Regions from separate parts of the Klebsiella sp. WOUb02 genome, predicted to be linked through region 1. Evidence: predicted binding sites of a transcription regulator. Region 1 holds the regulator's gene; each other region holds the start of a gene.
The links. The regulator CRP, encoded in region 1, controls carbon source genes, mostly activating them, when cyclic AMP is high. The targets are predictions, from matches to a motif close to ATGTGANNNNNNTCACAT.
Positions count from the first base shown of each region.

Region 2: ABOC21_RS26095 (glutathione S-transferase) is a predicted target of CRP. The motif match lies at 2,267-2,284, and genes of this name have one in related genera.
Region 3: rbsD (D-ribose pyranase) is a predicted target of CRP. The motif match lies at 2,240-2,257, and genes of this name have one in related genera.
Region 4: msrB (peptide-methionine (R)-S-oxide reductase MsrB) is a predicted target of CRP. The motif match lies at 1,274-1,291, and genes of this name have one in related genera.

Region 1 is NZ_CP170110.1:4,194,604-4,198,526, reverse strand. It holds partial or broken gene ABOC21_RS27375 (YheU family protein) at 1-159, shown strand, start outside; gene ABOC21_RS27370 (phosphoribulokinase) at 196-1,065, shown strand; gene ABOC21_RS27365 (OsmC family protein) at 1,121-1,525, opposite strand; gene crp (cAMP-activated global transcriptional regulator CRP) at 1,832-2,464, shown strand; gene ABOC21_RS27355 (YccS/YhfK family putative transporter) at 2,517-3,923, shown strand, end outside.
Region 2 is NZ_CP170110.1:3,929,744-3,933,666, reverse strand. It holds gene selA (L-seryl-tRNA(Sec) selenium transferase) at 1-1,381, opposite strand, end outside; gene ABOC21_RS26095 (glutathione S-transferase) at 1,488-2,096, opposite strand; gene ABOC21_RS26090 (PTS mannitol transporter subunit IICBA) at 2,590-3,923, shown strand, end outside.
Region 3 is NZ_CP170110.1:3,740,976-3,744,898, forward strand. It holds gene rbsC (ribose ABC transporter permease) at 1-212, opposite strand, end outside; gene rbsA (ribose ABC transporter ATP-binding protein RbsA) at 218-1,723, opposite strand; gene rbsD (D-ribose pyranase) at 1,734-2,153, opposite strand; gene kup (low affinity potassium transporter Kup) at 2,340-3,923, opposite strand, start outside.
Region 4 is NZ_CP170110.1:1,509,696-1,513,618, forward strand. It holds gene yajD (HNH nuclease YajD) at 18-362, shown strand; partial or broken gene ABOC21_RS14110 (YeaC family protein) at 423-699, opposite strand; gene msrB (peptide-methionine (R)-S-oxide reductase MsrB) at 756-1,157, opposite strand; gene gapA (glyceraldehyde-3-phosphate dehydrogenase) at 1,497-2,492, shown strand; gene ABOC21_RS14125 (D-hexose-6-phosphate mutarotase) at 2,580-3,464, shown strand; gene ABOC21_RS14130 (DASS family sodium-coupled anion symporter) at 3,539-3,923, opposite strand, start outside.

The DNA.
Region 1 (3,923 bases):
TGTTGCGCGAAGGCACCGATTATGGTGAACATGAACGCTCGCTGACCGATAAGGTCGCCGATGTCAAACAGCAGTCTGAAAAGCGGAGAAGCCGTACTGGTGTGGTCAGAGCTGCACGAGACGGTCAACATCATGCCCCGCAAGCAGTTCCACGGCTAAGGCGGCGCCACACCATCGTTTAATCTGGGAGTTGATATGTCTGCCAAACATCCGGTGATTGCCGTCACGGGCTCCAGCGGCGCGGGAACCACCACCACCAGCCTCGCCTTTCGCAAGATCTTCGCCCAGCTGAACCTGCGTGCCGCCGAAGTCGAGGGCGATAGCTTCCATCGCTATACCCGCCCGGAAATGGACATGGCGATCCGCAAAGCGCGGGATCAGGGGAAACACATCAGCTATTTTGGTCCGGAAGCGAACGACTTCGGCCTGCTGGAAAATACCTTCCTCGAATACGGACGCAGCGGAACCGGCCAGTCGAGAAAATATCTGCATACCTATGACGAGGCCGTGCCGTGGAATCAGGTGCCGGGCACCTTCACGCCCTGGCAGCCGCTGCCGGAGCCGACCGACGTCCTGTTTTACGAAGGGCTGCACGGCGGCGTTGTCACTCCGCAGCACAACGTGGCGCACAACGTCGATCTGCTGGTGGGCGTCGTGCCTATCGTCAACCTGGAGTGGATTCAGAAGCTGATCCGCGACACCAGCGAACGCGGGCATTCCCGCGAGGCGGTGATGGATTCGGTCGTCCGTTCGATGGAGGATTATATTAACTTCATCACCCCGCAGTTCTCGCGCACCCATATCAACTTCCAGCGGGTCCCCACCGTTGATACGTCGAACCCCTTCGCCGCCAAAGGCATTCCCTCGCTGGATGAAAGCTTTGTGGTGATCCACTTCCGCAATCTGCAGGATATCGACTTCCCGTGGCTGCTGGCGATGCTGCAAGGGTCGTTTATCTCGCATATCAACACGCTGGTGGTGCCGGGCGGCAAAATGGGGCTGGCGATGGAGCTGATCATGGCGCCGCTGGTTGAACGGCTGATGGCGGGGAAAAAGATCGGTTAAGCCGTTAGCAACCCCGGCGGCGACGCAAACCGGGGCGACGGGCTGGTCATTCGGCTTAGCCCGCAATAACCTCGTACGAATGCGTGATATTTACCGCTTTTTGCAGCATCAGCGCCACCGAGCAGTATTTTTCCGCCGACAGGTCCACCGCCCGCGAAACGGCCGCATCCTTCAGCTCGCGGCCGGTGACGATAAAATGCAGGTTGATGTGGGTAAACAGGCGCGGCGCCTCTTCCCGACGCTCAGAGGTCAGCTTCACCTCACAGTTGGTCACATCATGGCGTCCTTTCTGCAAAATTGAGACCACGTCGATGGCGCTGCAGCCGCCGGCGGCCATCAGCACCATTTCCATCGGGCTCGGCGCTTTATCCCCGGAGTTGCCGTCCATCAAAATCTGGTGGCCGGAAGCCGACTCACCAATGAAGGTTAACCCTTCGACCCATTTCACACGAGCTTGCATAAAACTTAACTCCAAGGTTGCAATTTTCCTGACAGATTACGCGCACATAACAAATCTGGCAACGGAAGGCGACCTGCATCATGCTGAAGCGAGACACCAGGAGACATGCGGCAAAAGCTATGCTAAAACAGTCAGGATGCTACAGTATTACATTGATGTACTGCATGTATGCAGAGGAATTCACATTACAGGCTGCAGAAAAATCACCAGCCAGCTTCCCAGGCATAGGGAAACAATACGATTGCATGCCCGGATGCCGTGTAGTGTCGGCACCCGGAGATAGCTTATAACAGAGGATAACCGCGCATGGTGCTTGGCAAACCGCAAACAGACCCTACCCTCGAATGGTTCTTGTCTCATTGCCACATTCATAAGTACCCATCTAAAAGCACGCTGATCCACCAGGGTGAAAAAGCAGAAACGTTGTACTACATCGTCAAAGGCTCTGTGGCTGTGCTCATCAAGGATGAAGAAGGTAAAGAGATGATTCTCTCTTACCTCAACCAGGGCGATTTCATCGGTGAATTAGGCTTGTTTGAAGAAGGCCAGGAGCGTAGCGCCTGGGTACGTGCGAAAACCGCATGTGAAGTGGCCGAAATCTCCTATAAAAAATTCCGTCAGCTGATCCAGGTTAACCCGGACATCCTGATGCGTCTCTCATCGCAGATGGCCCGCCGTCTGCAGGTTACCTCTGAGAAAGTCGGTAACCTTGCCTTCCTTGACGTCACCGGCCGTATCGCCCAGACGTTGCTGAACCTGGCAAAACAGCCTGACGCCATGACTCACCCGGACGGTATGCAAATCAAAATTACCCGTCAGGAAATCGGTCAGATCGTCGGCTGCTCGCGTGAAACCGTTGGCCGTATTCTGAAGATGCTGGAAGATCAAAATCTGATCTCCGCCCACGGTAAAACTATCGTCGTCTACGGCACGCGTTAAGCTGATAAAACGGCGTATTGCTCCCGCAATACGCCGTTTCTGTTTTCCCTCTATGTGGCGCAGGCTGATTTACCACCCGGAAGTCAACTACGCACTGCGGCAAACGCTGGTGCTGTGTCTGCCGGTCGCAATTGGCCTCCTTCTCGGTCATCTGCAGCAGGGCCTGCTGTTCTCGCTGGTTCCCGCATGCTGCAACGTCGCCGGTCTTGATACGCCGCATAAACGTTTCTTTAAACGCCTGATTATTGGCGGCTCGCTTTTTGCCGGCTGCAGCCTGATCGTTCAGCTCCTTCTCCAGCATGATATCCCGCTCCCTTTAATTCTCAGCGGCCTGACCCTGCTCCTTGGCGTCACGGCGGAAATCAGCTCGCTGCACGCGAGGCTGCTGCCCGCCTCGCTGATTGCCGCCATCTTTACCCTGAGCCTCGCCGGCAATATGCCGGTCTGGGAGCCGCTGCTGATCTACGCGCTCGGCACGCTGTGGTACGGGCTATTCAACTGGTTCTGGTTTTGGCTATGGCGCGAGCAGCCGCTGCGCGAATCGCTCAGCCTGCTCTACCGGGAGCTGGCCAACTACTGTGAAGCCAAATACAGCCTGCTGACCCAGCATATCGACCCGGCAACCTCGCTGCCTCCTCTGCTGACCCGCCAGCAAAAGGTCGTCGATCTGATCACCCTGTGCTACCAGCAGATGCATATGCTGGCGGCCAATCAGCGTAACGATCATAAGCGCCTGCTGCGGGCGTTTCAGATTGCCCTCGATCTCCAGGAGCACATTTCCGTCAGCCTGCATCAGCCGGAAGAGGTGCAGAAGCTGGTCGAACGCAGCCACGCTGAAGCGGTAATCCGCTGGAATGCGCAAACCGTCGCGGCGCGGCTGAGGGTACTGGCGGACGACATCCTGTACCACCGCTATCCGCAGCGCTTTAACATGGATAAGCAGATCGGCGCGCTGGAGAAGATTGCCTCGCAGCACCCCGACAACCCAGTCGGGCAGTTCTGCGCATGGCACTTCGGCCGCCTTGCCCGGGTGCTACGCACCCAGCGGCCGCTGTACGCGCGTAACCTAATGGCCGATAAGGAGCGGCGCCTGCCGCTGCTGCCTGCGCTAAAAAGCTATCTCTCTTATAAATCGCCGGCTTTGCGCAGCGCCGCCCGCATCTGCGTGATGCTCACCGCCGCAAGCCTGATGGGTAGCGCGCTAAATCTTCCCAAACCCTACTGGATCCTGATGACGGTGCTCTTCGTTACCCAGAACGGCTACGGCGCGACGCGGGTCCGCATCGTCCACCGGGCGGCAGGGACCCTTGCCGGCCTGGTGATTGCCGGACTGACGCTGCACTTCCACGTCCCGGAGGGCTATACGCTGACCGCGATGCTGATTATCACGCTATTGAGCTATCTGATTATTCGCAAGAGCTACGGCTGGGCGATGGTGGGCTTTACCGTCACGGCGGTG
Region 2 (3,923 bases), 260 kb from region 1:
ATAACATCTCCATAAACCTCGATTCATCTTCAAGGCAGCGCAAATCCAGCCACAGGCGGCCATCGCTAACTCGCCCAATCACCGGCACCGCCAGCGCCCGCCAGCGGGCAGCCAGCGCCTCCAGCCGGCTGCCCCGACCGTCGCGCGGGGTGAAGGTCAGGGCGGCGCCGGGCAAACGGTCCACCGGCAGCGAGCCGCTGCCGATTTGCGACAGGCAGGACTCAATCCGCACCTCAAAGTCAGCGTAGCGCGCGGCAAGCTGCGGCTGCAGACGCGCCGCCTGAGCGTGGATATCTTCGGCGGTGCGGGTCAGCAGGCGCAGGGTTGGCAGGCGCCCGGCGAGGGTTTCCGGATGCAGGTAGAGGCGCAGGGTGGCCTCCAGCGCCGCAAGGGTCATTTTATCGGCGCGCAGCGCGCGCTTGAGCGGGTGCTGCTGCAGGCGGGCAATCATCGCCTTTTTACCGACGATAATCCCCGCCTGCGGGCCGCCGAGCAGCTTATCGCCGGAGAAGCTCACCAGGCTGACGCCGGCGGCAATCATCTCCTGCGGCATCGGCTCCTTCGGCAGGCCGTACTCGCTCAGGTCCACCAGCGAACCGCTGCCCAGATCGACCACCAGCGGAATATCCAGCTCGCGGCCCAGCGCCGCCAGCTCCGCCTCATCCACGCTTTTAGTAAAACCGGCAATGCTGTAGTTGCTGGTATGCACCTTCATCAGCAGCCCGGTATTCTCACCCACGGCCTGGCGATAATCTTTCGCATGGGTGCGGTTGGTAGTGCCCACCTCGTGTAAAACGCAGCCCGCCTGACGCATCACGTCAGGGATGCGAAACGCGCCGCCAATCTCCACCAGCTCGCCGCGCGAGAGCACGACCTCTTTGCCGCTGGCCGTTGCCGCCAGCATCAGCAGCACCGCCGCGGCGTTGTTATTGACGATGCAGGCGTCTTCCGCGCCGGTCAGGCGGCACAGCAGATCTGCCAGCGCGCGATCGCGGTGGCCGCGCCCGCCGTCGTCGAGGCTGTATTCAAGGGTAACCGGCGCCCGCATCGCCTGCGCAACCGCCTCCACCGCGACCTCGGCCTGGATCGCGCGGCCTAAATTGGTATGCAGCACCGTTCCCGTCAGGTTGAAAACCGGGCGCAGCGCGCTTTCCATCGTCTGCGCCAGCCGCCGTTCGGCCTCCCGCCCCCAGTCGCCGCACCAGTCGGGCAGCGCGTGGCTCAGGCGGATATGCTCCCGCGCCAGCTCCAGCATCTGGCGCAGCAGGGCGACAACCTGGGCGTGGCCGTATCGAGCCAGCACGGACGAGAAAGCGGGATCGCGGAGCAGACGGTCGGTGGCCGGAAGTTGGGTATAAAGCGCGCGAGTATCGGTAGTCATGAATGAGCCTGGCGATAGGTTATTTTCCCCCCTCCCGACGGGAGAGGGAGTCAACAATTGAGCGGCAATTGTAACGCCTGCGCGCGGAAACTGTTACCCGCCTGGGTCAACTCCTTGGCGGTTCCGTGCGGGCAAAACTGGCGCGCTGAAAGAGCGCCTCAACCAGCGCAATCAGCCGAGGCCGCGTCGCGCACCAGCCCGGCGCCACGCGGCGGAAGTTAAGATAGGCAATGGCGCAGGCCGCGGAGATCGACGCCAGGTTAATCTCATCCCCGCGCAGGGTGCCGTCGGCCGCGTAGGCCTCCAGCGCATCCAGGCCGCGAGCCACCTTCTCGCGTTGGCGCAGCAGCTCCGTTTCCGACTGCTGGGCCGGCGGACGCGCCTTTTCACGCACCAGTGCCTGCGCCGCCTCCATCACGCCGTCAGCCAGCGCCTCCAGCTGCCGTATTTTCAGCGCCGCCTGCGGCTCGGTCGGCAGCATATCCGGCATCACGCCGAGCAGTTCCAGATATTGCGCAATAATCGGCGAGTCGAACCAGCACTCGCCGTCGTCGGTCACCAGTACCGGCACCTTGCCTAACGGATTATATTTCGCGACGCCGCTGGTTTCGCTCCAGGGGAATTCATTGACGAACTCGAAGGGAATATCTTTTTCCAGCAGTATGACGGAAATTTTGCGCACAAAGGGACTGGTATAGCTGCCGATCAGTTTCATTGCCTGCTCCTTTCGCCAACAAAAATCTAAGTATGGTTCAGGCGCGGACAAAAGGCAGGCGGGACGTCGCGGCAATCAGCCCTGGACGTTATACAACCGATCCGCATGGGCCAACGCCGGCCCGCGAAATCTGCCTGAGATCACAGGCGCTAAAAACAAGCGCCGATATTTTGTGACAAACATCACATATAAAAAATTATTATCAGATACAAAATTGTGACATTTATCACATTAAATCGCATTTTCGGCCGCAAATTATCCCCCGGACGCTTTTTTGCACAGCCATTATGTGACACAAATCACTATATACACCTCACGATCGCCTATATTCACGTGACACAGATCACATAAAGACCCGGTCACTGGACAGTTCTACGATTCAGTGCCAGATTTCGCTTTATCAATCAGGGTCCGGCTTCCTCTGCCGCCACATTAACAACAAGCCTCAGGCTTTTAGCCTACGCGATAAGCAAAACAGAAAAAGGGGTGTTTTATGTCATCCGATATCAAGATCAAGGTGCAAAGCTTTGGTCGTTTCCTTAGCAATATGGTGATGCCAAACATCGGCGCGTTTATCGCGTGGGGTATCATCACCGCACTATTCATTCCGACAGGATGGCTGCCGAGCGAAACGCTGGCGAAGCTGGTCGGCCCGATGATTACCTACCTGCTGCCGCTGCTGATCGGTTACACCGGCGGTAAGCTGATTGGCGGCGAGCGCGGCGGCGTGGTCGGCGCGATTACCACGATGGGCGTGATCGTCGGCGCCGATATGCCGATGTTCCTCGGCGCGATGATTGCCGGTCCGCTGGGCGGCTGGGCGATTAAACATTTTGACGGCTGGGTAGACGGTAAGATTAAGTCCGGCTTCGAGATGCTGGTGAATAACTTCTCCGCCGGCATCATCGGGATGATCCTCGCGATTCTGGCGTTTCTCGGCATTGGCCCTGCGGTTGAAGTCCTGTCGAAAATTCTGGCGGCGGGCGTTAACTTCATGGTCGTGCATGACATGCTGCCGCTGGCGTCTATCTTCGTAGAACCGGCGAAAATCCTGTTCCTCAACAACGCCATCAACCACGGTATCTTCTCGCCGCTGGGTATTCAGCAGTCCCACGAGCTGGGCAAATCAATCTTCTTCCTGATTGAAGCGAACCCGGGTCCGGGGATGGGCGTGCTGCTGGCGTATATGTTCTTTGGTCGCGGTAATGCCAAGCAGTCCGCGGGCGGCGCGGCAATCATCCACTTCCTCGGCGGTATTCACGAAATCTACTTCCCGTACGTGCTGATGAACCCGCGTCTGATCCTCGCCGTTATCCTCGGCGGTATGACCGGCGTGTTCACCCTGACCATCCTCAACGGTGGCCTGGTGTCTCCGGCTTCTCCGGGCTCCATCCTGGCGGTGCTGGCCATGACGCCGAAAGGCACCTATTTTGCTAACATCGCTGCGATTATCGCCGCTATGGCCGTCTCCTTCGTGGTCTCCGCCATTCTGCTGAAAACCAGCAAAGTGAAAGAGGAAGAGGATATCGATGCGGCAACCCGCCGTGTGCAGGATATGAAGTCCGCTTCCAAAGGCGCGGCGACGCCGCTGGCCGCTGGCGATGTCGCTAACGACCTGAGCCACGTGCGCAAAATCATCGTTGCCTGCGACGCCGGTATGGGTTCCAGCGCCATGGGCGCAGGCGTGCTGCGTAAGAAAGTACAGGATGCGGGACTGAGCAATATCTCCGTCACCAACTGTGCGATTAACAACCTGCCGCCGGACGTCGACCTGGTGATTACCCACCGCGACCTGACCGAACGCGCCATGCGCCAGGTCCCGCAGGC
Region 3 (3,923 bases), 450 kb from region 1:
CCCGAGGTGAGAATAACCAGCGTCATGCCCACCGCCATAATGGCGTTAACCGACGTCTGCTGCAGGATATTGAACAGGTTATTGACGGTAAAAAAGTTGGGGCTCATGGTCGAGACAATCGCTATCAGCACCAGCAGGGCAATCAGCGATTTTTGCTCCATCAGCCATGCTTTAGTGAAATAGCGGCGACCAGCAACAGCCTGGGTTGTCATCTTTTTTACTCCTGATTCACACGGTTAAGCTTGCCCACAGCGGCAGCCATCAATACTTCCTGGGTGGCCTGCTCGCGTGTAAATTCACCGCCGAGATGCCCTTCATGCATCACAATGATGCGATCGCTCATGCCTAACACTTCCGGCATCTCCGAAGAGACCAGAATGATGCTCAGACCATCGGCTTTAAACTGGTTAATCAGCTGGTAGATCTCTTTCTTCGCCCCCACGTCAACGCCGCGGGTAGGCTCATCAAGGATCAGGACCTTCGGGCGGGTCATCAGCCCGCGGGCAATAGCCACCTTCTGCTGGTTACCGCCGGAGAGCAGGCCAATCGCCTGCTCCATCGATGGCGTTTTGACATTGAACAAGCGGATGAAATCGCTCACCGCCTGCTGTTCATCTTTATGCTTCAGCTGGCCGCCGGCGTGGCTGAAGTAGCGCAGCGCGGTCAGCGACATATTTTCCTTTACCGACATGCCGAGGACTAAGCCATCGCGCTTACGGTCTTCGGAGATATAAACGATGCCGTTCGCCAGGCCATCCTGCGGGGAGCGGGTGACCACTTCGTGCCCGTCGAGGGTGACGGAGCCGCTGCTGCGCGGCAGCGCGCCGTACAGGACCTTCATCAACTCCGTGCGCCCGGCGCCCATCAGCCCGGCGACGCCGAGAATTTCCCCCTGACGCAGGGTAAAGGTGACGTTTTCCACGCCCGGCCCGCACAGGTTATCGACCTTCAGGCGCACGGCGCCCGGCGCTTTATCCAGGCGCGGATACTGGTCTTCCAGCTTACGACCGACCATCATCTCGATCAGCAGGTCTTCGTCCAGGCTCGCCACCTCGCGCTCGGCAATAAACTGCCCGTCGCGAAAGACGGTAACGTCATCGCAAATCTCGAAGATCTCTTTCATCCGGTGGGAGATATAGACAATTCCGCGCCCCTGAGATTTCAGCTCGCGGATAACGCGGAACAGAGAGTCCGTTTCGGTGTCGGTCAGGGCGTCCGTCGGCTCATCCATGATGATGACCTTCGACTCAAAGCTCAGCACCTTGGCGATTTCAACCATCTGCTGGTCGCCGATCGACAGATCGCCCACCAGCTTCTGGCTGTTAAAACGTAAGTTCAGCTTCGCCAGCAGCTTGTCCGCTTCGGCGTACATCGTTTTCCAGTCTATTTTGCCAAACCGGTTAACGAACTCACGGCCGAGGAAAATATTCTCCGCGATCGTCAGCTGAGGGATCAGGTTGAGTTCCTGGTGGATAATGCCGATCCCGGCTTCCTGGGAGGATTTCGGCCCGTTGAAAGTGGTCTCTTTTCCTAACCACGTTAAGGAGCCGGCGTCGCGGGCGTAGATCCCGGTCAGCACCTTCATCATGGTGGACTTACCGGCGCCGTTTTCGCCCACCAGCGCCATCACCCGGCCGGCATAGACGTTGAGCGCGGCGCCGGAGAGCGCTTTGACGCCCGGGAACGCTTTATCGATCCCTTTTAATTGCAATAAGGCTTCCATATCGGCGACCTCAGAACGTGACGCCGGCACAGAGAATGACGTTCGCAAACGGGGAACACTCCCCGCTGCGAATCACCGCCTGACTATCCGCGGTTTGTTTTTTAAACTGCTCATGACTGGTGTAACGAATTTCAATGGTGTTTCCCTGGTATTGCTGCAGCAGCTCAAGGTGAGTGAGCAACGTCGCATGGAGCTGCGGATTATGAGTTTTAATCTCTTCCGCAAGGATCGCCGCCTCAACCTGCATTTCCGCCGTTACCACCTCCAGAACCTGCATAAAGGAGGGAACGCCCTGGGTTAACGCCATATCAATACGCGCGCTGCTGCGGGGAACCGGCAACCCGGCGTCGCAAACCACCAGCGTATCGGTATGACCCAGGCGGGAGATAACCGAGGAAATATCAGCGTTAAGTACGGTGCCTTTTTTCATTTTTCTCTTCTGCTCCAGTAGCGAAACGTTTCGCTGAACAGAGTATTGTCAAATTGCGCGCAGAAAACCACCGCCAGAAGAGAGAAATGTGATCGCCATCGAAACGTTTCGCAAAGCGCAGGGAGAGAAAAGTGAGCGCAGGCCAATAGCGATAAAAAGCCCTTCGCAAGGAAGGGCTTCGGAACATCAAATTTCGACCTGGGTACCCAGCTCAATGACCCGGTTAGGCGGGATCTCAAACTGATCCGGCGCCCGCAGGGCGTTGCGCTGCAGCAGAAGATAGAGCTTGCCGCGCAGCCGCAGATACCACGGCCGTTTACCGATAATCAGCGATTCATGCGACATGAAGAACGAGGTTTCCATCATCCGGCAGCTCAGCCCTTCCAGCCCGCAGCGGTGGAAAACCTCTTCCACATTCGGCGTTTCGCGCCAGCCGTAGCTCGCCACCACGCGCCAGAACGACGGTGAGATTTGCTCGATCTGCACCCGGCGAACGTTGTGCACGTAAGGCGCATCTTCGGTCCGCAGCGTCAGCAGGATCACCCGCTCATGCAGCACCTTGTTGTGCTTGAGGTTGTGCAACAGAGCAAACGGAATGACGTTCAGGGCGCGGGACATATAGACCGCAGTGCCCGGAACGCGGACCGGCGGCGATTTCTCCAGCGAGGAGATCATCGCTTCCAGCGAGTTGCCGTGTTCGTGCATCCGGCGCAGCAGGCGGAAACGCTCGCTCTTCCAGGTGGTCATCACGGTGAACATCACCAGGCCGAGGGTCAGCGGCAGCCAGCCGCCGGAGACGATCTTATCGAGGTTGGCCGAGAACAGCGGCAGGTCAATGCACATAAAGGCGATAAACAGCAACGCCACGAGGAATTTATTCCAGTGCCAGTTTTGACGCGCCACGGTGGTGAACAGAATAGTGGTCAGCACCATGGTACCCGTCACCGCAATACCGTACGCCGCCGCCAGGTTGGAGGAGTGCTCGAAGCTGATAATCACGATGACCACCGAAACGTACAGCAGCCAGTTGATAAACGGGATATAGATCTGCCCGGATTCCATCTCGGAGGTATGGATGATGCGCATTGGCGATAGATATCCGAGGCGCACCGCCTGACGGGTCAACGAGAAGACCCCGGAAATAACCGCCTGGGAGGCAATCACCGTCGCCAGAGCGGCGATAATCAGCATCGGGATCAGCGCCCATTCGGGAGCCAGCAGGAAGAACGGGTTTTTGATCGCCTCAGGATGTTTGAGCAGCAAAGCCCCCTGGCCGAAGTAGTTCAGCACCAGCGAAGGCAGCACCACAGAGAACCACGCCAGGCGAATAGGCAATTTGCCGAAGTGGCCCATATCGGCATACAGCGCCTCAACGCCGGTAATGGAGAGCACCACCGCCCCGAGAGCGACAAAAGAGACGGTCTTATATTCGAGGAAGAAGTGCACCGCCCAGTACGGGTTCAGCGCCTGCAGGACTTGTGGATTCGCAATAATGCTGCGCGCGCCGAGCACCGCCAGCAGCAGGAACCAAATCAGCATAATCGGCGCAAACAGCTTACCCACCATACTGGTGCCGTGCTTCTGGATGGCAAACAGCAGGGTCAGCACAATGATGGAGATCGGGACAATCCAGGTATCCAGATTGGGGGCAATAATTTCCAGCCCCTCAATCGCCGACATCACCGAGATCGCCGGGGTAATGACCACCTCGCCATAGAAGAAGCTGCCGCCAATCAGCCCGAGGATAACCAGCACCGACGTTGTTCGCGC
Region 4 (3,923 bases), 1.6 Mb from region 1:
AGGAGGCATGGGGCTTTATGGCTTTTATCCCCAAAAACTACGCCCGTCTGGAAGTTGGCTATCGCGAAAAGGCGCTAAAACTCTTCCCGTGGGTCTGCGGACGCTGTTCCCGTGAATTTGTCTATTCGAACCTGCGTGAGCTGACGGTGCACCATATCGATCACGATCACAGCAATAACCCGGAAGATGGCAGCAACTGGGAGATGCTATGCCTGTACTGTCACGACCACGAGCACTCCAAATACACGGAAGCCGATCTGTATGGTTCAACGGTGGTGGCGGGCGAAGACGCGCAAAAGAGCGTCGGTGAGGCAAAATATAATCCGTTTGCCGACCTTAAAGCGATGATGAACAAGAAGTAACCGGTTCGTAAAGCTTCAGCGCCCGGCGGCGAAACCCGCCGGGCCTGCATAAGCATCCGCTCAGGATTTAAAAGTCACAATAGGTTCTGGCGTAATGCCGAACTCCACTTTCAGTCTGCTGCTTGCTCTTCATCACCATCTGCCCGCTGGTATCGATGGTCATATGCTGGGCCTGGACGTTGTGCCGCGCCTGCCACAGCATCACCAGCTGCAGGCTGTTCTCTTTCTGCTCCGGAGTTAACGCTACCCCATCCGGCCATTTTCCCAGCTCCACCGCCGTGGCCAGACGCTGATAAACTTCCGGGGTCATACTGTCGATAATTTGCTCGATATCCATCGTCCGCTCAACTCCGCATTGGAATAATTTGCTGAATCGTTTCTCTAGCCCTTGATCTACTCGCCATTATCCTCATCGCTGAAGCTTAACGAGGCCGAGTTTACGCAAAAACGCTCGCCGGTCGGCTGCGGACCATCCGGGAAGACGTGTCCAAGATGAGCATCGCACTTACCGCAGCGAATTTCCGTGCGCTGCATACCGTGAGAGTAATCGTTAAGATAGCGAATCGCCTCTTCGCTTACCGGCTCAAAAAAGCTCGGCCAGCCGCAGCCTGAATCATACTTGGTTTGCGAGTGAAACAGCGCCGCGTCGCACACCAGGCAGTGGTAGACGCCGTCTCGCTTGTTGTGGAGCAGTCGGCCGGTGAACGGCGGCTCGGTGCCGTGATTCTGCGTCACGTAAAACTGCATCTCGCTCAACTCTTTTTTGAGCTCGTCCGAGGAGGGTTTATTCGACATGTGCATGCTTCTCGCTGTGAAAGGACAACTTTAACCCTTCGATTCTAACAAAACATTAACAATGAAGCGTGGAGTTTTGTTCTAAACTTATTCGATGCCGATGGGCAGCTAGATAATTGTGACATAAATCACATTTTTATCTTTAATGACCTTTAAAATTCCGCGCGCAGACCCCATATGGAATTGGGCTCAAAGGGAGAGTGAGGCAAATCAATCGCGCAAAGGTGTGCTCTGGATTGATTTGTCGCAATGATTGACACGATTCCGCTTGACGCTGCGTAAGGTTTTTGTAATTTTACAGGCAACCTTTTATTCACTAACAAATAGCTGGTGGAATATATGACTATCAAAGTAGGTATCAACGGTTTTGGCCGTATCGGTCGCATTGTTTTCCGTGCTGCTCAAGAACGTTCTGACATCGAGATCGTTGCAATCAACGACCTGTTAGACGCTGACTACATGGCTTACATGCTGAAGTATGACTCCACTCACGGCCGTTTCAACGGTACCGTTGAAGTGAAAGACGGTCATCTGGTCGTTAACGGTAAAAAAATCCGTGTTACCGCTGAACGCGATCCGGCTAACCTGAAGTGGGACGAAGTAGGCGTTGACATCGTTGCTGAAGCAACTGGTCTGTTCCTGACTGACGAAACCGCTCGTAAACACATCACTGCTGGCGCGAAAAAAGTCGTTCTGACTGGCCCGTCCAAAGACAACACTCCGATGTTTGTTAAAGGCGCTAACTTTGACAAATACGAAGGTCAGGACATCGTTTCTAACGCATCCTGCACCACTAACTGCCTGGCACCGCTGGCTAAAGTTATCAACGACAACTTCGGCATCATCGAAGCGCTGATGACCACCGTTCATGCGACCACCGCAACTCAGAAAACCGTTGATGGCCCGTCTCATAAAGACTGGCGCGGCGGCCGCGGCGCATCCCAGAACATCATCCCGTCCTCTACCGGCGCTGCTAAAGCTGTAGGTAAAGTCCTGCCAGAACTGAATGGCAAACTGACCGGTATGGCGTTCCGCGTTCCTACTCCGAACGTATCCGTTGTGGATCTGACCGTTCGTCTGGAAAAAGCTGCTTCTTACGAAGACATTAAGAAAGCTATCAAAGCTGCTTCCGAAGGCGCAATGAAAGGCGTTCTGGGCTACACCGAAGACGACGTTGTATCTACCGATTTCAACGGCGAAGTTTGCACTTCCGTGTTCGATGCTAAAGCAGGTATCGCCCTGAACGACAACTTCGTGAAACTGGTTTCATGGTACGACAACGAAACCGGCTACTCCAACAAAGTTCTGGACCTGATCGCTCACATCTCCAAATAAGTTGAGATGAGAACCTGATCCAAAAAGGCGACTTCGGTCGCCTTTTTTTATGGCTTAACTCCGTACCTGTACACCAAGGATTGCACCATGATTAACAAAATTTTTGCTCTCCCGGTTATTGAACAAGTTACCCCGGTCCTCTCCCGCCGCCAACTTGACGACCTTGAGCTGATCGTCGTTGACCATCCGCAGGTCAAAGCCTCCGTCGCCTTCCAGGGCGCGCATCTGCTCTCCTGGAAACCCGCCGGAGAAGAAGAGGTGCTGTGGCTGAGCGGGAACACGCCGTTTAAAACCGGCGTCGCGCTGCGCGGCGGCGTGCCGATCTGCTGGCCGTGGTTTGGCCCGTCGGCACAGCAGGGCCTCCCCTCCCACGGTTTCGCGCGCAATCTGCCGTGGGCGCTGAAGGGTCATAATGAAGACGAAAGCGGCGTGCTGCTGACCTTCGAACTGAAAAGCAGCGATAAGACCCGTCAGTACTGGCCGCACGAATTTACGCTGTACGCGCGCTTCAAGCTGGGTAAAACCTGCGAAATCGAACTGGAAGCGCACGGCGAATTCGAAACCACCTCCGCCCTGCATAGCTACTTCAACGTCGGGGATATCGCGGCGGTGAAGGTTAGCGGCCTCGGCGAGCGCTATATTGATAAGGTGAACAACGCGCAGGAAGGCGTGCTGAGCCACGGCGAAGAGACCTTCCCGGATCGCACCGACCGCGTCTACCTCAACGCGGATGCCTGCAGCGTTATCCACGACGGCGCGCTGAACCGCAGCATTGACGTTATTCATCACCATAACAGCAACGTGGTGGGCTGGAACCCCGGCCCGGCGCTTTCGGTGAGCATGGGCGATATGCCGGACGACGGCTACAAAACCTTCGTTTGCGTCGAAACCTGCTGCGTCACCGAGTCGCAGAAAGCCAGCGAAGAGAAACCGTCGCGTCTGGCGCAGACCATTCGCGTCACTCAACGCTAAAACCGCAGACGCGGGATCGAAAACAGGGCGCAATCGCCCTGTTTTTTACCGATGACGCATGCGACGCGGCTCCGTTACCAGAACCCCACCAGCTTCATCCACGCGCCTCCCAGCACCAGCCAGATGAAGATAGACGCAATCGACACCACAAAGCTGACGCCCCACCACTGACCCGTGGTGTTATAGCCGGAACCGAACAGAGCGGGCCCAGGGCCGCCAGAGTACTGCGTCAGCCCCATCGACAGGTTCGAGGTATAGCCCAGCACCAGGGCGGCGAAAAGCGGCGGCACGCCGACGGAAACGGCAACGGCCAGAAACGCCAGGTACATAGCGGAAATATGCGCCATCGCCGAGGCGAAGAAATAGCGGGTATAGAAATAGACCGCGACCAGCACTAAGAAGACCGTTATCCACTCGAAGTGGCCGACATAGCCGACAATCCGCTCGGATATCCAGCTA